One region of the Streptomyces sp. NPDC006372 genome, then DNA from elsewhere that is predicted to be linked to it. Evidence: riboswitches for the same ligand, from Rfam matches in the RefSeq annotation. Region 1 holds a riboswitch; each other region holds the start of a gene.
What was found. Region 1 has a riboswitch for thiamine pyrophosphate ahead of thiO (glycine oxidase ThiO). Riboswitches for the same ligand answer to the same signal wherever they lie in the genome.

Region 1 (6,696 bases):
GGCCGCCCACGGGGTTGCGGGAGGGGCCGGACAGCTGATTGTTCACCCGTTCAGGGTGTCATGCGTCCGGCCCTGCCCCGTCCACGGGCCTCCTGCCCGCCGCCGTCACCTGATCTTGATGGTGATCGTCGAGCCCTTGGGCGCGGTCTGGCCGCCCTCGACGGACTGGCTCTTGACCTCGTCGCCGAACAGGCCGAGCAGACCGCGGTCCTCGTCGACCTGGAACCCGGCGCCCTCCAGCGTCCGCGTGGCGTCGTCGACGCTGTCGCCGACCACGTCCGGCACCTCGATCATCTCGGGGCCCTTCGACAGCGTCAGCGTCACCGTGTCACCCTCGGCCGCCGTGCCGCCGGGGACCGGGCTCTGCTTGACGACCTGCCCCTTGTCGTACTCCGAGGAGTTGACCCGCTCGGTCGAGACCTTCACCTTGAGGCCGGCGTCCTCCAGCTCGGACCGGGCGTCGGCCAGGTCGGCACCGGTGACGTCGGGGATGTCGATCGGACTGCCCTTGCTGACGACCAGCGCGACGGCTGAGCCCGCGCGCACCTTCGTGCCGTCGGCCGGCCGCGCGGAGATCACCGAGCCCTTCGGCACGTCCTCGCTGAACTCCCGGGTGACCATGCCCGGCTCGAGACCGTCGTCCTTCAGCAGGGACCGCGCCTTGTCCAGCTTCTGGCCCGCCAGGGCGGGCACCCGCACGTTCTGGGGGCCGTCGGAGATGGTGAGGGACACCGAGTCGTTGCCCCGGATGCGGGTCCCGGCCTTCGGGTCGCTGCTGATGACGGTGCCGCGCTCCACGGTGTCGCTGTAGGCGTGCTCGACCTTGCCGAGGTCGAGCCCGGCGTCCTGCAGCCGGTCCTCTGCCTGGGCCTGGGTCTTCGCCAGCAACGGGGGCACCTCGGTGAACTGGCCCGAGTTGATGTACCAGACACCGGCGCCGATCCCCAGCACCAGCAGGACGGCGACGACGATCGCCATGGGGCCGCGCCGGGACCCCGAGCGGCGCCGGGACGGCGGGGGCGGCGGGGACTCGAAACGGCTGGTGCGGTCGACCGCGGCCTCGGGGCCCTCCTCGTCCTCGTTGACCGGCAGGGGGCGCGGCGTGGTGAGCGCGCGCGGGATCACGCTCGTACGGTCGTCGGTGTTGTCGTGGTCCGCCGTGAGCGCCTGCGGCGGCACGACGTCCAGCTGCTCCGCGGTCAGCCGGCCGCGCCCGTCACGGACCTGCGCCAGCAGCGCCACCGCGTCGTGCGGGCGGATCTCCGGGGCACGGGCGGTGGCCGAGGCCACCATCTCGTCCAGCTCGTACGCCAGACCGGGCACGGCGGCCGAGGGCGGCGGGACGTCCTCGTGCAGGTGCTTGTAGAGGATCACGGCGGGGGAGTCCCCGTCGTGCGGCTTGTCGCCGGTCAGCATCTCGTACAGCATCACGCCGCACGCGTACACGTCGACGCGGGGGTCCGCGGTGCCGTTCTCTATCTGCTCGGGTGCGAGGTACGAGACCGTGCCGAGGACGGTGCCGGTGGTGTTCGTCACGGTGTCGACGGCCCGCACCAGCCCGAAGTCGGCGACCTTGACCCGGCCGTCGTCCCCTATCAGGACGTTCTCGGGCTTCATGTCGCGGTGCACGAACCCGGCGCGGTGCGCGGCGCCCAGCGCGGCCAGCACCGGCTCCAGGATGTCCAGGGCGGCACGCGGCTGCAGGGCCCCGCGCTCGCGCAGCACGTCCCGCAGGGTGCAGCCCGCGACGTACTCCATCGCGAGGTAGACGTACGAGCCGTCGTTGCCCTGGTCGAAGACCTGCACCACGTTCGGGTGGGCCAGGCGGGCCACGGACTTCGCCTCGCGGATGAACCGCTCGACGAACGAGGCGTCGACCGCGAGCGAGGGGTGCATCACCTTGAGGGCGAGGATCCGGTCGAGCCGGGTGTCCACGGCCCGGTAGACCGTGGCCATCCCGCCGACCGCGATCCGCGCGTCGATGCGATACCGGCCGTCGAGCACCTGCCCGACCAAGGGGTCCTGAAGGGTCGTGTCCACGCAGGCGAGTGTACGAGCCACAACTGACACCCACTCGCCGCGCCCACCATCGGGGCATGACTGAAGCGGACCTGTGACGTGCATCGCACGCCCCTGCCCCTGCCGCTGCCGCTGCGGGCAGTCGTGCCGCTGGGGGCGGCACGGGTGGGCGCAGCGGCACCCCGCTCCGCCGGGTTGCGCGCCCACCCCGCCCCAGCGACATCGCACAGCTACTGAAAAGCAGGCCGCTCCGGATCGAGCACGGCAACACCCTCCGTCGGCGAAGACGCCTCCGCGAAATGCCGCCGAGGAATACGCCCCGCCCGATACGCCAACCGCCCCGCTTCCACCCCGTTCCTCATGGCGGCAGCCATCAGCACCGGCTCCTGCGCCCGCGTCACCGCCGAGGCAAGCATCACACCCGCACACCCCAACTCCATCGCCAACGCCACATCGGACGCCGTACCGGCCCCCGCGTCCAGGATCACCGGCACCCCCGCCCGCTCCACGATCAGCTGGAAGTTGTGCGGATTGCGAATCCCCATCCCGGACCCGATCGGCGACCCCAGCGGCATGATCGCCGCGCAGCCGACGTCCTCCAGCTTCCGCGCCAGCACCGGGTCGTCATTGGTGTACGGCAGCACCGTGAACCCGTCGTCGACCAGCGTCTCGGCCGCGTCCAGCAGCTCGATCGGATCCGGCAGCAGTGTCCGCTCGTCGGCGATGACCTCCAGCTTGACCAGGTCCGTGCCGAGGGCCTCGCGCGCGAGACGGGCGGTGAGGACGGCCTCTCCGGCGGTGAAGCACCCCGCCGTGTTGGGCAGCACCCGGATGCCGAGCCGCTCCAGGACGGACAGCACCGAGCCGTGCACCGAGGCGTTCACCCTGCGCATCGCGACGGTCGTCAGCTCCGTCCCGGAGGCCACCAGCGACCGCTCCAGCACGTCGAGGCTGGGCGCGCCGCCCGTACCCATGATCAGGCGGGACGTGAAGGACGTACCACCGAGGACAAACGGATCGTCGGCCATGGTCAGCCTCCTTGGACGGCGGTGAGGACTTCCACACGGTCTCCCTCGGCCAGGGGGGTGGACGGCCACTGCGCGCGCGGGACGACGGTCTCGTTGAGGGCGGCGGCCACACCGGAGGGTGACGTCGTGAGCGAGCTCACGACGGTGGCGAGAGCCGTGTCGGGCCGGACGTCCCGGGGCTCTCCGTTGACGGAGATGTTCATGCGGGCTGCTCCGTGAGTGCGGTGACGGTACTGAAGCGCTTCGGGGTGAAGGGCCGGGCCACCTCGGGCAGTTCACCCGTCGTCAGGGCGTGCGCCAGGGCGTCGCCGGTGACCGGCGTGAGCAGGACGCCGTTGCGGTAGTGGCCGGTGGCCAGCAGCAGACCCTCGAGAGCGGTGGGCCCGAGCAGCGGTGCGTTGTCGGGGGAGCCGGGCCGCAGCCCGGCACGGGTCTCGGTGAGCGGCAGCTCGGTGATGCCGGGGACCAGTTCGTGCGCGTCGCGCAGCAGCTCGTACACGCCGCCGGCGGTCACGGTGGTGTCCCAGCCCGTTTCCTCGCTGGTCGCGCCGACGACCAGTTCGCCACTCGCGCGCGGCACCAGGTAGACCTGGCTGCCGCGGACGACCGCGCGCACCGTCCGGCTCAGGAACGGCCCGTGCCGCTCGGGCATGGTCAGCCGTACGACCTGCCCCTTCACCGGCCGCACCGGCGGCAGCACATCCTCCGGGACGCCGGCGAGCCGACCGCTCAGACTGCCCCCGGCCAGCACGACCTGACCCGCGCCCAGCTCGGTGCCGTCGGCCATGACGACGCCCGTGGCCCGGTCACCCGCGACGGTGAGCCGCTCGGCCAGGACCCGGTGGAAGACCACCCCCGACCGCTCGCACGCGGCGACCAGCGCCCCGGCCAGCCGCCGCGGGTCGATCTGATGGTCGCCGTCGACCCGCAGCCCGCCGCGCACACCCGGTGCGAGCATCGGCTCCAGACGACGGCACTCCCGCCCCGACAGCCACTGCGAGTCGAGGCCCGACCGCTGTTGCAGGGCGTGCAGTTCGCGCAGGTGGGCCCGGTCGTCGGCGTCCAGGGCGACGGCGAGCGTGCCGCACCGGCGGTAGCCGAGGTCGTGACCGGTCAGCTCGGTGAGCTCGGCCGCGAAGGCCGGGTAGCGCCGAGCGGAGGCGAGGTTCAGGCCGAGCAGGGTCTGCTCGCCGTAGTGCAGTTCCGTGACGGCGGCCAGCATGCCGGCCGCGACCTGGGCTGCCCCGCCGCCCGGCCCGGGGTCCACCACGGCCGTGCTGAGGCCCCGCCCCGCGGCCCGCCAGGCCGTGACCAGGCCGATGATCCCGCCCCCGATGACGAGGACGTCTGAGGTTCGCGTACGCGACATGGGCGTCCAGCCCCTCCCTTCGCCGGCATGACCCGGATCAGGTTCGTACGGTCGGAGGCCGCCAGCCTCCCTCTCAGCCCGGTGCGTCCGGGCTCCCGCGAGTGCCTTACGTTGGCCACCAACCCTAGCCCGACGCCCCGTGCCGCAGTAAGGGAGCCTCCGCCCATGGCCCGATCCCTCGACGGTCTCGTCCTCGCCCCGGTGGCCGACCAGGCACCCGGTCAGGTGGGGACCCGCACCCGGTTCACGTACCACGAGCGGGACGGTGAGATCTGGGCCGAGTACACCGGCGGCGACGTCGTACGCGGCCGTCTCGTGGGTACCAGGGAGGGAGACAGGCTGGACTTCCGGTACGTACAGCTCAAGGAGGACGGGACCACGTCCTCCGGGCACTGCGTGTCGACGGTCGTGGACCTGCCCGACGGGCGGGTCCGGCTGGAGGAGACCTGGGAGTGGGAGTCCCAGCGGGGCAGCGGGACGAGCGTTGTGGAGCAGGTCACGGCGCTCGGGCACTGACTGACAGAACGTCAGTTGTCTATGGTGATCAGGTGAGCGAGCAGACGCAGGAAGCAGGGTCCGCCGAACCGCGGCGAGTGGTCGTGGCGGGCGCGGGCATGGCCGGTGTGCAGACCGCCGTCGCCCTGCGGGAGCAGGGCTTCACCGGCAGCGTCCTCCTGGTCGGCGCCGAGCCCCACCAGCCGTACGACCGGCCGCCGTTGTCCAAGGCCGTCCTGCTGGGCAAGTCCGAGGGCTCCGCGTTCGACGTCGACTTCGAGGCCCTCGGCATCGAGCTGCGGCTCGGCTGCGAGGTGACCGGCCTGCGCCCGGGGGACCGGGAGCTGGACACCGAGAGCGGACCCGTGCCGTACGACGTCCTGGTCGTCGCGACCGGCGCCGAACCGATCCGGCTGCCCGGGGCGGAGGGCGTACCGGGCGTGCATCTGCTGCGCACCCTGGACGACGCCGAGCGGCTGCGGCCGGTGCTGGCCCGGCAGCACGACATCGTGGTCGTCGGCGCGGGCTGGATCGGCGCGGAGTTCGCCACGGCCGCCCGCGAGGCCGGCTGCGCGGTGACCGTCGTGGAGGCCGCCGAACGGCCGCTCGCCGGGGCGCTGCCCGCCGAGGTCGCCGCCCCCATGGCCGGCTGGTACGCCGACGCGGGGGCCGTGCTGCGGACGCAGGCGCGCGTGGAGCGCGTCGAGCCCGGCGCGGTGCTCCTCGACGACGGCACACGGCTGCCCGCGGGCGCCGTCGTCGTCGGCATCGGCGCCCGTCCCGCCACGGCCTGGCTGTCCGGCTCCGGGATCGAGCTGGGCGAGCACGGCGAGATCGTGGCCGACGAGCACCTGCACACGACCGTGCCGGACGTGTACGCCGTCGGGGACTGCGCCTCCTTCCCCTCGGGGCGGTACGGCGAGCGCCTGCTGGTGCACCACTGGGACAACGCCCTGCAGGGGCCGCGCACCGTGGCCCTGAACATCGCCGGCCGGGCCTCGGGGGAGCCGCCGGCGGTGTACGACCCGGTGCCCTACTTCTGGTCCGAGCAGTTCGGACGGTTCGTGCAGTACGCCGGGCACCACGCGGCCGCCGACACGACCCTGTGGCGGGGCGACCCGGCCGGACCGGCCTGGTCGGTCTGCTGGCTGCGCGGTGACCGGCTGGTCGCGCTCCTGGCGGTGGGCCGCCCCCGGGACCTGGCTCAGGGACGCCGCCTGATCGAGTCGGGCACGCCGATGAACCCGACGCTGCTGGCGGATCCGGCGAGGCCCCTCAAGGCGGCGACGGCATAGCGCCGGGAGGTGGGCCGGGGGGCCGTGCGTCCGCCCGGCCGGACCGGTCTGACTTCCTCCTGTCAGTGGGGGATGGCAGGCTGGTTTCCGTGACCGAGATTGACGCAAAGATCGATGCTCTCGTCCCTGCCTGGCTCACCCTCCCCGACATCGCCGAACAGTTCGGCGTCGAGGTGACGCGTGTGCGGCAGCTGGTCAAGGAGGGCCAGCTCATCGCCGTACGCCGTGGTGAGAACCGCGCGCTGCACGTCCCCGCGGCCTTCATCGACGGGGACAAGGTCGTCAAGGGCCTGTCCGGCACCCTGACGCTCCTGCGGGACGACGGCTTCACGGTCGAAGAGATGCTGGAGTGGCTCTTCACCCCCGACCCCAGCCTGCCCGGCACCCCGGCGCAGGCGCTGAACGAGAATCGCGGCACGGAGGTGAAGCGTCGCGCCCAGGCGCTCGCGGTCTGACCGACCTCGACCGAACAACCGTCCGGCCCTGTCGT
Region 2 (6,696 bases), on a different contig from region 1:
CGAGGGCCCGGGCCAGTGCCACCCGCTGCTGCTCCCCGCCGGACAGCGCCGCGACGGCCCGGCGGTCCGCGCCCGGCAGCCCGACCAGGTCCAGCAACTGCTGTACGCGCTCGGCCTGTTGCCGCTTCTGTGCCCCGTGCATCCGCAGCCCGAAGGCGACGTTGCCGCCGACGTCCCGCTGCGGGAACAGCTGGTGGTCCTGGAACATCAGGCCGACGCCACGCCGGTGCGCGGGGATGCCCGCCTGGTCGCGCCCGTCGAGCACCACCCGCCCGGAGTCGAGCGGCTGCAACCCGGCCACCACCCGCAGCAGGGTCGACTTGCCACTGCCGCTGGGCCCGAGCACGCACACGATCTCGTGCTCGGCGACCTCCAGATCGACGCCGTCCAGCACGGCCCGCCCGCCGAAACGGACCGTCGCGCCCTCCAGGCTCAGCAGCATCTAGAACTCCCCGCTCCGGTCCGTCCGCAGCTTCTCCAGCACCAGCAGGGCCACGGCGCACACCACCATAAGGATCGTCGAAAGGGCCATCGCTTGGCCGTAGTTCAGCTCACCGGGCCGGCCCAGCAGCCGCGCCACGGCCACCGGCAGCGTCGGCCGGTCCGGCCGCGCGATGAACACCGTCGCCCCGAACTCCCCGAGCGAGACGGCGAAGGCGAACCCGGCCGCGATCAGCAGCGCCCGCCGCACCATCGGCAGGTCCACCTCCCGCCACACCCGCCAGGGCGAGGCCCCCAGCACCGCGGCCGCCTCCCGCAGCCGCACGTCGACCGCCCGCAGCACGGGCAGCATGGTCCGCACGACGAACGGCACCCCGACCAGCGCCTGCGCGAGCGGCACCAGGATCCACGACGACCTGAGGTCCAGCGGGGGCTCGTCGAGGGCGATCAGGAACCCGAAGCCGACGGTCACCGCGGACACCCCGAGCGGCAGCATCAGCAGCGCGTCGAAGCCGCGCACGAACCGCCCGGCGTCCCGGCGGGTCAGCGCGACAGCGGCGAGCGCGCCGATCACCACGGCGATGAGCGTGGCGGCGACGGCGTAGGACAGGGAGTTGCCGATCGCCTCGATGGGCGGGACCAGGAACACTCCCCCGTCGTTCCTGGTCAGCGCCCGGTAGTAGCCGAAGCCGGCCGCGCCCAGGGACCGCTGCACCAGCACGGCGAGCGGCAGCAGGAGCAGCACGAGGACGGTGGCCAGCACCCCGCCCAGCAGCGCCCACTGCCCGGCGCCGCGCGGCCGGCGTGCGGTCACGGAGGCGTCCACCAGCCGCAGCGCGGTCTCGCGCCGCCGTACGGTCCAGGCGTGCACGGCGAGGATCGCACCCACCGCGGCGAACTGGATCAGTGTCAGGACGGCCGCCGTGGACAGGTCGAAGATCTCCGACGTCTGCCGGTAGATCTCCACCTCCAGGGTCGAGAAGGTGGGCCCGCCGAGGATCTGGACGACACCGAAGGAGGTGAAGGTGAACAGGAAGACCATGAGCGCGGCGGCGGCCACGGCGGGCGCCAGCGCCGGGAGCGTGACCCGCCGCCAGGCCCGCAGGGGCGACGTGCCGAGCATCCGCGCGGCCTCCTCCTGCCGCGGGTCGAGCTGTGCCCAGAGCCCGCCGACGGTCCGCACGACGACCGCGTAGTTGAAGAAGACGTGCGCGAGGAGGATCGCCCACACGGTGGTGTCCAGCCGGACGCCCCACAACTCGTCGAGCAGCCCGCCCCGTCCGACCAGTGCCAGGAACGCCGTGCCGACGACGACCGTGGGCAGCACGAACGGCACGGTCACGACCGCTCGCAGGACCTGCTTGCCCGGGAAGTCCAGGCGCGCGAAGACGTAGGCGCCGGGGAGTGCGACGAGCAGGGTGAGCGCGGTCGAGACGAGCGCCTGCCAGGTGGTGAACCACAGGACGTGCCGGACGTCGGGCTGCGCGAGCACCTCGCCGATCCGCCCGAGCTGCCAGGCCCCGTCGACCTTCAGACCGCGCGCGACGATCGCGGCGACGGGGTAGGCGAAGAAGACCGCGAAGAACGCGACGGGCACGGCGAGGAGCCCGAGCCGCGCCGCGTTCCCGCGCGTCCGGCGCGCTACTTCAGTACGAGTGAGGTCCACGACTTGACCCACTGGTCACGGTGGTCGGCGATCTTCGCCGGGTCCATGGTCTCGGGATCCTTCGTCTGCGGCCCGTACTTCACGAACTCCGGCGGCACCTGGGCGCCCTCGCGCACCGGGTAGACGAACATGTTGAGCGGCATGTCCTCCTGGAACCTCTTGCTGAGCAGGAAGTCGAGGAACGCCTTGCCGCCCTTGGTGTTCCCGGCGTTGCTGAGCAGCCCGGCGTACTCGACCTGCCGGAAGCAGGTGCCCTCGGCGACGCCGGTCGGCGCCGTGCTCGGCTTCGGGTCCGCGAAGACGACCTCGGCGGGCGGCGAGGAGGCGTACGACACGACGAGCGGCCGGTCACCCTTGGCCTTCTTCCCGCCGGCCGAGCCGGAGAACTCCTCGTTGTAGGCCTGCTCCCAGCCGTCGACGACCTTCACGCCGTTGGCCTTGAGCTTCTTCCAGTAGCCCTGCCAGCCCCCGTCGCCGTACGCGGCGGCGGTGCCGAGCAGGAAGCCGAGGCCGGGCGAGGAGGCGGAGGCGTTCTCGGTCACGAGCAGGTTCTTGTACTGCGGCTTGACGAGGTCGTCGAAGCTCCGCGGCGGCTGCAGCTTGTGCTCGGCGAAGTACTTCTTGTCGTAGTTGACGCAGATGTCGCCGGTGTCGACGGGCGTGACCCGGTGCTGGTCCTGGTCGACGCGGTACTCGGCCTTGACCTGGTCGGCGCCCTTCGCCTCGTACGGCTGGAAGAGCCCGTTGTCGAGGGCGCGGGACAGCAGGGTGTTGTCGACGCCGAAGAAGACGTCGCCCTGCGGGTTGTCCTTGGTCAGGATCGCCTTGTTCACGGCCTGCCCGGCGTCGCCGTCCTTCAGGACGTTCACCTTGTAGCCGGACTGCTTCTCGAAGGCCGCGATGACGTCCTTGGACACGGCCCACGAGTCGTGGCTGACGAGGGTGACGGTCTTGGAGTCGCCGGCCCCCTGGCCGCCGTCGGACGATCCGCACGCGGCGAGCGTGCCGGCCATGCCGAGCCCGACGACCGCCGCCGTCAGCCGCTTCTTCTTGTTGCTCACTGGATTCCTCCTGGAGTGACCAGGAGAAGACGCGGCCCTGCCCGGGACTTCCGTGGTCCCGGGCAGGGCGCAACAGCTCGAGTGGTGACCGATCTCCCTACCCAGAATGACCTGGGCCAGGTTCGGAGGGTCTGCGGCCGTGTGCCGCACTCTCAGCGCTGTGGCGCTCCCCTGTCGGAATATGCAGATGTTCTTACGGTGGTCAGACTACCGTTCGGTGGCCGCGAGCTGACCACACGCCCCGTCGATCTCCTGACCACGGGTGTCCCGGATCGTCACCGGCACACCATGCGCGGCGATGGCCTCCACGAACGCCTTCTCGTCCTCGGGCCGCGAGGCGGTCCACTTGGACCCGGGCGTCGGGTTCAGCGGGATGAGGTTGACGTGCACGGGCTTGCCCTTGAGCAGCCGCCCGAGCCGGTCACCGCGCCAGGCCTGGTCGTTGATGTCCCGGATCAGCGCGTACTCGATGGACAGCCGACGTCCGGACTTGGCGCTGTACTCGAAGCCGGCGTCCAGCACCTCCCGGACCTTCCACCGCGTGTTCACGGGCACGAGGGTGTCACGCAGTTCGTCGTCCGGCGCGTGCAGCGAGATGGCGAGCCGGCACTTGAAGCCCTCGTCGGCGAACCGGTGGATGGCCGGGACGAGACCGACCGTCGAGACGGTGATCCCGCGCTGCGAGAGCCCCACCCCGTCGGGCTCGGGGTCGGTGAGCCGCCGGATGGACCCGATGACCCGGTTGTAGTTGGCGAGGGGCTCGCCCATGCCCATGAACACGATGTTGCTGAGCCGTGCCGGGCCGCCGGGGACCTCTCCGTCCCTGAGGGCCCGCATCCCGTCCACGATCTGGTGCACGATCTCGGCGGTGGACAGGTTCCGGTCGAGCCCCGCCTGCCCGGTCGCGCAGAACGGGCAGTTCATCCCGCAGCCGGCCTGCGAGCTGATGCACATGGTCACCCGGTCCGGGTAACGCATCAGCACCGACTCGACGAGCGTCCCGTCGAACAGCCGCCACAGCGTCTTGCGGGTGGTGCCCTGGTCGGTCGACAGATGCCGCACGACGGTCATCAGCTCGGGCAGCAGGGCCTCCTGCAGCCGCCCCCGCGCACCGGCCGGAATATCGGTCCACTGCTCCGGATCGTGCGCGTACCGCGCGAAGTAGTGCTGCGAGAGCTGCTTGGCACGAAACGGCTTCTCCCCGACCGCGGCAACGGCCTCCTTGCGCTCGGCAGGAGTGAGATCGGCAAGGTGCCGCGGCGGCTTCTTGGCTCCGCGGGGGGCGACGAATGTGAGTTCTCCGGGCTTAGGCATGGCCGTACCAGTGTCGCAGATCGATTCGTGTGGCCTGCGGCTTGCCCGGACAGGCCGGCCGCCGGCTGGTCGTCGGTCGCCGTGGGCCACCCTCGGACGGCCCACGGACGACCCCACCCTCGGGCCCGCACAGCAGAGCGGATCGCTCATCCGTTTTTCGAACGGCAGCGTTATTTACGTCAGCATCGCCCTGGTGTTTCATGAGGGGCGACTTCGGGGGGAGAGCAGCATGGGCGGATCTGGCGTCAAACTCTTGGTGATCGGCATTGCGACCCTGGCGGCGGCAATCGCCGGCAGTCTTCTTTCCGACGAGATCGGCAAACACGTTCCTAGCGGAAAGATTGCCCTCGGCGTCCTGATTGTGGTGACGGTGCTTGGCACCGCAACGTCTCTGCTTCTGTCCCAACCTGATGGCACTGAAAGCCTGGGAGTCATCAGGCAGAGGATTTCTGACACGCTGGGCGTCGTGTCGTCACTCGCGCTGGCCGCCGGCGTCTTCCTGGTTTTCGTCCACTACGCCCCAGGCTGGGGGCGTGCGCTTCTCGAGGAGGAGGAGCCTGCACTCAGGGGAGGATGGTCCGGAGAGGTGCGGCAGGGAGGATTCGACCGCCCGCTGAAAAGCACTCTCAAGGTTTCCGGATCAGCAGACAGCTTGAACGGTTCATTCACTGTCGTAGGGAAGAATCTCTGCGAGTGGGCTGTGTCCGGGCACGCGATCACCGCAGACTCGACCGACGCAACCCTCGACGTCAATAAAGAGCGCGGCCCGTGGATCTGCAGCGAAAACGGATATTTGCATGTGAAGTTGCTGTCTGACCGCAGAATCAGCGTGGAGCAAGATGGGTGGGTATTCAAGGGGCGCTCTAGGTGGCAGGTGTCTTTCAGCGGCGTTCTCAAGCCTGCGAAGGAGTGACCAGGCCCGGGCGGACAGCAGCGGGGCCGATGCCCGCCCGCCCTCCAGCCCTGACTAAAATCGAACGCGTGAACGACTCCTCGCCCTCCCGTCTGGACCTGCTGCTCTTCGCGCGCCGTGTCGTGGTGCAGCAGGCGAGGGCCGCGTTGGCCCAGCTGGACCGGTGGATCACCGATGAGCAGCGCCGGGAGGCGGAGCGCCTGAGGGGCGAGGAGATGCGACCGGCCCCGCCCGAGTGGCTGATCGAGCGGGGCCTGGACAAGAGGAACCTGGTCGCGGTGCACACCGGGGACTGCTGGAAGGTGACGAAGAGCGGCAGGTGCGTCGGCGCCTCACGGGCACAGGCGCTCGACGCCCTCCGGCAGCAGGTGCCGGCGTGCAGTTACTGCCGCCCCGACACGGCGCTCAGTTTCCTGGAGTAGCGCGCCGGAGCCCGTCGCCTACTCGCCCGTGTGCTCCAGCCGGTCCTTGAGGAGCTGCTCGTTGCGCGGTAGTTCCTTGCGGACCTGGGGGCGTACGACGAGCGGCACCAGCATCTTGCCGACGCCGTGGCCCTCGAAGTCGATGTCGATCGTCACGTGCGAGCGCCGGCCCTCGTCGAACGGCTCGACCTCGCCGTGCACATGGGCCCTGACCGGGCCGTCGACACCGCGCATGGCCCAGCTGTGCGGCGGGTCGTACTCGGTGACCTCCATGGTCATCGGCATGACGCGGCGGCGTCCCATGTGCCGGGTCACGCGGACCCGGTTCCCGACACCGACGGGGCCCTCGTCGAGGCGCTCGACCGAGATGGCGCTCAGCTGCCATTCCGGCATGTGCTGTGCGTCCATGACGTAGTCGTAGACGTCCTCGGGACGGCGGTCGACATCGATGGTCTCTCGGATGATGGACATGATGACCCCCTTTGCGAGGTACATCTGAATCGTCCCACTCAGTCCCCCGGCCGTCTCCCCGAGACGAGGACGAGCTCCCGTCCGGCCGGACGGGAGCTCGTCGACACAACCGGCCGGTTCGGCCGGGCCCGTCGATCAGCCGGACCCGACGAAGAGCACGAGGAGCAGCCACACCACCGGAGCCGTGGGCAGCAGGGAGTCCAGCCGGTCCATGATGCCGCCGTGTCCCGGCAGCAGGGTGCCCATGTCCTTAATGCCGAGGTCCCGCTTGATCATGGATTCGCCGAGGTCGCCCAGCGTGGCGCTGACCGCGACCGCGAGGCCGAGCACCAGGCCCTGCCACCAGGCGCCGTCGTCGATCAGGAACTCCATGCACAGCGCGCCGGCGGCCATGGCGAAGGTGACCGC
Region 3 (6,696 bases), on a different contig from region 1:
CACCACTCCTCGCTTTCCTGGACCGCACCGACAAACTGGTACCGCTGGGCCAGGAGGGTTCGCTCGCCGACTTCGACGCCCATCTCGACGAAGCCTTGGACCGCATCCTCGCGGAACAGGGCGCCGGGTGAGACATCCGTGGGCGGCACGCTGGAGTAACGCTTCCCCGGATGCCGCCGAGCCGCGCAGGAACGCTTCTCCCTGCGACAGGCACCTGGCCTCTCGGCACCGGAGGGGCCAGCGGGGACTCACAAGCCCCTCAGGCGTCTTCGCCCCAGCGGCGTCATCGGTCCGAAGACGTCAGCGCTTACGCCGCCGCCCCCTCCCCCCGCGCGCCGGGACCGTGGCGGCCTCCGCGGCCGACTCCGCTCCCGGGCGGTCGGCCGAGACCACCAGCGCCGCGAGCGCCGTGGTGACCGGCACCGAAGCGACCAGGCCGATCGAACCGACCAGCGTGCGCACGATCTCCTCCGCGACGATCTCGCTGTTCGCGACCGTCCCCACACTGCTCTGCGCGATGGAGAAGAGCAGCAGCAGCGGCAGTGCGGCACCCGCGTAGGCGAGCACCAGCGTGTTGACGACCGAGGCGATGTGGTCACGGCCGATCCGGATGCCCGCTCGGTACAGTCCGCGCCAGCCCATCGACGGGTTGGCGTCGTGCAACTCCCAGACCGCGGACGTCTGGGTGACCGTCACGTCGTCGAGCACACCCAGCGAACCGATGATGACGCCCGCGAGCAGCAGACCGCTCATGTCGATCGTCGGATAGAGGCCGTGGATCAGGCCGGTGTTGTCATCCGTGTTGCCGGTGAGCGCGGCCCAGTCGATGAACACCGAGCCGAGAACGCCGATCAGCAGCAGCGAGACCAGGGTGCCGAGCACCGCCACGGATGTCCGCGCGGACAGGCCATGGCACAGGTACAACGCGATGAGCATGATGGCGCTCGCACCCACCACGGCCACGACCAGCGGATTCGAGCCCTGGAGGATCGCGGGCAGGATGAAGAGGTTCAGCACCAGGAAGCTTATGGCCAGCGCGACGAGGGCCATGACGCCCCGCAGGCGCCCGACGACCACCACGGCGAGCGCGAAGATGCCGGCCAGCAGCGCCATGGGCAGACGCCGGTTGACGTCGGTCACCGAGTACTGCAGATCCTTCGGCGCCGAGGGTTCGTAGGCGACCACGACCTTCTGGCCCTCGTGCAACTGACGGGACTGGTCGGGCTGAATGATCTCGGTGAAGGTGCGGCCCTTGTCCTTGCCGCTGTCGACCCGGATCGTGGCCCGCTTGCAGGTGCCGCTCTCCTGCTGCGCCGCGGAGGAGCCCTCGGCGGTGGAGGTGTCGCCCGTCGGCGGGACCCCGGAGGAGCCGGCCGCCTTGCAGCTCACCTCGACCACTTTGGTGACCGAGGCCTCCTGGGTCTGCCGGTCGAAGCCGACGCCGCTGCGCTCGTGCGAGGGAGCGCCGCCCGGCCACAGCACGGCGAGACCGATCAGTACCGCCGCGGCGAACGGGATCAGTACCGCTGCGATGATCTTGCGCAGATGCATGGAGACGGGCGTGGCCGGACCGTGGTTGTGGCTGTGCGAGTGCCCGTGGCCGTGTCCGCCACCGGGCGCGGAGCCGGACCCGTGACCGTGACCGTCGCCCCCGCCCTGGCCGTTGTCCCCACCGTGTCCCTGTCCGTGGCCGTGCCCATGGCTGTGGCCGGGACCGGTCCCTCGGTCAGGACCATCGCCCGTGCCGTAGCCCCCGTCGCCGCCGGAATCGTGCCAGCCGCCGGGGCCGGAACCAGGTTCACCGCCGCTCCCGGGACCATGGCCCGCGCTCCCACCGGCCCCGGCTGCGAAATCGTGGTCGCCTCCACGGCCGTTGCTGAATCCCGCGCCGGATCCGCGGGGCGGTTCGGGCGGTGGGTACGGGGGACGCTGCGTCGTGGTCACCGACCGATCATCGCAAGAAGGAGGGGGGCCCTCTGTTCACCGCGCCAGAATTGCCGCTAGCGTGGAGGCACCTTTTGTACACGCGGGAGCTCGGAGCACCGGGCTGAGAGGGCGCTGACCTCCGTCCCTGCGATGTTTCACATGAAACATCACCGAAGTCGAGTGATGTTTCACACGAAACGTCGGCAGACGGAAGCCGCTGCGTCGACCGCCGAACCTGTTACCGGGTAATGCCGGCGTAGGGAGTAGGTCTCATGACCAACAAGGACGCACGCACGCCTGCCTCCGTTCAGGACGAGAAGTCCCAGGAGGCCGGGAAGTCCATCGGCTGGCACAAGGCGTACGTCGAGGGCAGCCGCCCCGACCTGCGGGTGCCGGTCCGTCAGGTGCACCTCACCAACGGCCAGTCGGTCACGCTGTACGACACATCGGGCCCGTACACCGACCCGCTCGTCGACACCGACGTCCGCAGGGGCCTGTCGCCGCTGCGCGAGAACTGGATCATCACCCGCGGCGACACCGAGGAGTACGCGGGCCGGCCGGTCCGCCCCGAGGACGACGGCATCAAGCACACCTCACCGCGCGGCGGTCTCCGCAACCTCGATGCGGTCTTCCCTGGCCGGCCGCGCCTGCCGCGCCGTGGCAGGGACGGAAAGGCCGTCACACAGCTCGCGTACGCCCGTCGGGGCGAGATCACGCCCGAGATGGAGTACGTGGCCATCCGGGAGAACGTTTCGCCCGAGGTGGTCCGCGATGAGATCGCCGCCGGCCGGGCCGTGCTGCCGGCCAACGTCAACCACCCGGAGATCGAGCCGATGATCATCGGCAAGCGGTTCCTGGTGAAGGTCAACGCCAATATCGGCAACTCGGCGGTGACGTCCTCCATCGAGGAAGAGGTCGAGAAGATGACCTGGGCGACCCGCTGGGGCGCCGACACGGTCATGGACCTGTCCACCGGCCGCAACATCCACACCACCCGCGAGTGGGTGCTGCGCAACTCCCCCGTGCCCATCGGCACCGTGCCGCTCTACCAGGCCCTGGAGAAGGTCGACGGCCGCGCCGAGGAACTGACCTGGGACATCTACAAGGACACGGTCATCGAGCAGGCCGAACAGGGCGTGGACTACATGACGGTCCACGCGGGTGTGCGCCTGGCGTACGTGCCGCTGACGGCGAACCGCAAGACCGGCATCGTCTCTCGCGGCGGCTCGATCATGGCCGCGTGGTGCCTCGCGCACCACAAGGAGTCGTTCCTCTACGAGAACTTCGAGGAGCTCTGCGACATCCTCGCCGCGTACGACGTCACGTACTCGCTCGGCGACGGCCTGCGGCCCGGCTCGATCGCGGACGCCAACGACGAGGCGCAGTTCGCCGAGTTGCGCACGCTCGGAGAACTCAACACGATCGCCAAGCGTTTCAACGTACAGACCATGATCGAAGGCCCGGGACACGTGCCGATGCACAAGATCAAGGAGAACATCGACCTTCAGCAGGAGATCTGCGATGAAGCTCCGTTCTATACGCTCGGCCCGCTGACCACGGACGTCGCCCCGGCCTACGACCACATCACCTCCGGCATCGGCGCCGCGATGATCGCCTGGTGGGGCACGGCGATGCTGTGTTACGTCACGCCCAAGGAGCACCTGGGCCTGCCCAACCGTGACGACGTCAAGACCGGCGTCATCACCTACAAGATCGCCGCTCACGCCGCCGACCTCGCCAAGGGGCACCCGGGCGCCCAGGAGTGGGACGACGCGCTGTCCGACGCCCGCTTCGAGTTCCGGTGGGAGGACCAGTTCAACCTCGCCCTCGACCCGGACACGGCTCGAGAGTTCCACGACGAGACGCTGCCCGCGGAGCCCGCCAAGACGGCTCACTTCTGCTCGATGTGCGGGCCCAAGTTCTGCAGCATGAAGATCTCACAGGACATCCGCCGTGAACACGGCGGCAGTCGCGACGAGATCGAGGAGGGCATGGCCCAGAAGTCGAAGGAGTTCGCCGCGAGCGGGAACCGGGTGTACCTGCCGGTTGTCGACTGACACACACTCAACTCGACATGGTGCGCTCCCCCCGGGCTCCGGCCTGAGCAGGGGAGCGCACTTGTTCTATCTCCCAAGGGGGCGCGCGCTGACGCAAATGCGCCTCTTGACCTGACGTGCCAATACCGGCACGCTCATGGGGCGGGAACTACGCGCATAGATGACGCCCACTGCTGCACGTGTGCATGGGCTAGCACTCCAGAACCGGGTGCTCACTCAGGAAGGTATTTGCCATGACCTGTAAAACGCTCAGACCCAAAGAAATGAGGCGTACATGCTACGAAATCTCAGAACGACCATGGCCACCTTGTGCTCCTTCATCTGGCGTACCGCACAGGCCACTTGGGGCCTCATCTGTAGAGCGGCACGTGCTGCCCGACACGGAGTAGGGCGCATCTGGCGGGCTGCTCGGCGTGGAGAGCGACGCATTCGTCCGCATGTTCGAAGAATCCAAATTCTGAATTCATATTGTCAAGTCACTCTTGCTTTGTTGGCAGTTCACGAAACGATCCGAATGAGTTTGAATCCAACCTACGAGCCACCCGCTCGCCGGATCATTGAGTATTTCTTGCACCTCTTCGAAATCTTGTAGTTAGAACCTATGTGCGTAGTACCCAACCTGCACGGCCGTCAGCGCGCGACGGCCGTGCCTCAATGTGAGCGGGCTGCTCCCTCGTGGGAGTAGCCCGCAGCTGTTTGGGCCTGGTCTCGCCGCGCCCCAATGATCTTGAGCACGGTCGGGGTCGTGTCCGGTGCGCTTCGGGTCGGTCACCGGTGGGCGCACACCAGTTGATCGCGCGCGAATGGGGGAGCTGGTACAACGAGGCGCTTGACGCCGCTGCTCGATCGCATGAGGGGGCGCATCCACGGACATTCCGCCGTGAACACGGCGGCAGCCGCGACGAGATCGAGCCGGACTGACACCGGCGCACACCGGGGCCGGGGACCGGTGGCCCCCGGCTACTCCGGCTGGTGCTCCGGCCCGCCGAAGTCCGGGCTGCTGTAGTCCGGACTGCTGAAGCTGGGCCGCGAGCCGCGCCGGCCCTCCTCCGGGCTGGTGAAACCCGGGCGGTCGTATCCGAGGTGCGGCATACGGCTGACCGGTGCGGACGAGGACGGATGGTGCAGCGCGGCCGCCGCGTCAGGGTCGACGAGGGCTTCCCGGAAGAAGGGCAGGACGCCCCGCTCCAGCAGCGCCTCCCGCCAGGCCTCCCTGGCCTTGTCCACCTCCCCCTGCAGCTCGCCGTGCGGACCGCCTTCGGCCGTCGGCTTGTTGCGCAGGGCGGTGAGCAGCAGACCCACAGCGGCGACGAGGATCGCGATGGCGGTCACGGCGCCGAACACCCAGCCCGTGGTGAGCATGGTCCGGGCGAACGCCTGCTCGGGGTTGAGCATCTGCAGGATGTAGCCGACGAGCAGGAAGATCGCGGCGGCGGTGCCGGCCAGGACGGGCGCGAGGACGGCGACGACGGCGACGGCTCCCGCGCCGGCGGTCTCGGCCACCTCCCCCATGGTCGCGGCGAACCCCGCGGCGCCTGTGCCCGGCTCGGAGGAGCCGGACTCGCGCACGGCAGGTTGGCCGGACCGCACCGGCTGGCGCAGTTCGTCGCGGACCTTGACGTAGTGCTGGTACTCGGTCGACGCGGCCGCCGTGATGATCGCGGTGGCGTTCAGCGCCATGGTGCGCAGTTGTTCGGAGTTGAGCCGCTGTCCGACAGCGGCGAGTTCCGGACGGTGTGGTGCGGAGCGCAGCGCCTCATCGAGGATCCGCTCGTATTCCTGGCGGTCCTCGCTCAGCAGGTGCTGCGGAACGCTGTTCATGTGCATCCCCCGATGCTCCGTAGGGCTTGGGGCTCGGCATGCTGACGAGCCGTCGGGCAGAAACGGAGGGGAGCCTGCTACGGATAAGCCGATGGTAGAGCCGTGGAGGTGGGCGGTGACAGGGGGTTTACCGAAATTGGCCCCTCACCGGTCCGGTCCTGTGACGGGGAACGCCTGCCCGGTGAACGTTCACGTACCCAGTGGGAGTTGCTGGACCAGCAGCTTTCCGGCCATGGTCACCCCGCCGTCCATGGCGATGGCGAGTCCGTCGGCGTAGACGTGTGGTCCCTCGATGACCGGGTCGCTGTTGTCCTCGTCGTCCTCGGAGCCGACCTCGCCCAGCAGATAGGGGATCGGGCTGTGCCCGTGAACGATGCGGGTGCCCCCGTACGTATCGAGCAGGGAGCGGACGGCGTCCGCGCCGCCCTCGTCGCGGAAGGAGAACCGCTTGGTGAACTTGCGGAACAGGTCCCAGACCTCGTCCGCGTCGTTGCGTGTGAGCGTCTCGCGGACGGTGTCGTTGACCTCTTCGATGGAGCGGCCGTAGTCGAGGTAGGCGGTGGTGTCGGAGTGCACGAGCAGGTGGCCGTCGACCTCCTCGACGGCGTCGAGGCGGGACATCCACTGCAGGTGGTGGTCCTGGAGGCGGTCCATGTCGGTCTTCTGGCCGCCGTTGAGCAGCCAGGCCGCCTGGAAGGTGGCGGTGCCCGCGCCGGAGTTGACCGGGGTGTCGCCGAACCGCTTGGCACCGATCAGCAGCAGCTCGTGGTTGCCCATGAGGGCCTTGCAGTAGCCGCCGGCGGCGGCGGCCTCGGCGGACAGCCGCATCACCAGGTCGATGACGCCGATGCCGTCCGGGCCGCGGTCGGTGAAGTCGCCGAGGAACCAGAGC

Region 2: another riboswitch for thiamine pyrophosphate. It lies ahead of ABZ016_RS24125 (thiamine ABC transporter substrate-binding protein); the one in region 1 lies ahead of thiO (glycine oxidase ThiO).
Region 3: another riboswitch for thiamine pyrophosphate. It lies ahead of thiC (phosphomethylpyrimidine synthase ThiC); the one in region 1 lies ahead of thiO (glycine oxidase ThiO).

Annotation. Positions count from the first base shown of each region.
Region 1 covers NZ_JBEXQJ010000007.1:16,085-22,780, forward strand. The annotation lists gene ABZ016_RS14160 (deoxyribonuclease IV) at 1-46, opposite strand, end outside; gene pknB (Stk1 family PASTA domain-containing Ser/Thr kinase) at 106-2,040, opposite strand; gene ABZ016_RS14170 (thiazole synthase) at 2,250-3,047, opposite strand; gene thiS (sulfur carrier protein ThiS) at 3,050-3,250, opposite strand; gene thiO (glycine oxidase ThiO) at 3,247-4,416, opposite strand; TPP riboswitch at 4,414-4,525, opposite strand; gene ABZ016_RS14185 (hypothetical protein) at 4,582-4,932, shown strand; gene ABZ016_RS14190 (FAD-dependent oxidoreductase) at 4,965-6,206, shown strand; gene ABZ016_RS14195 (Rv2175c family DNA-binding protein) at 6,296-6,661, shown strand.
Region 2 covers NZ_JBEXQJ010000017.1:69,272-75,967, reverse strand. The annotation lists gene ABZ016_RS24135 (ABC transporter ATP-binding protein) at 1-442, opposite strand, end outside; gene ABZ016_RS24130 (iron ABC transporter permease) at 443-2,107, opposite strand; gene ABZ016_RS24125 (thiamine ABC transporter substrate-binding protein) at 2,083-3,168, opposite strand; TPP riboswitch at 3,245-3,351, opposite strand; gene rlmN (23S rRNA (adenine(2503)-C(2))-methyltransferase RlmN) at 3,376-4,482, opposite strand; gene ABZ016_RS24115 (hypothetical protein) at 4,712-5,395, shown strand; gene ABZ016_RS24110 (DUF6233 domain-containing protein) at 5,464-5,817, shown strand; gene ABZ016_RS24105 (SRPBCC family protein) at 5,836-6,288, opposite strand; gene ABZ016_RS24100 (phosphatidate cytidylyltransferase) at 6,424-6,696, opposite strand, start outside.
Region 3 covers NZ_JBEXQJ010000011.1:11,454-18,149, forward strand. The annotation lists gene ABZ016_RS18730 (SsgA family sporulation/cell division regulator) at 1-131, shown strand, start outside; gene ABZ016_RS18735 (YibE/F family protein) at 301-1,944, opposite strand; TPP riboswitch at 2,017-2,206, shown strand; gene thiC (phosphomethylpyrimidine synthase ThiC) at 2,199-3,983, shown strand; gene ABZ016_RS18745 (hypothetical protein) at 4,944-5,810, opposite strand; gene ABZ016_RS18750 (metallophosphoesterase) at 5,994-6,696, opposite strand, start outside.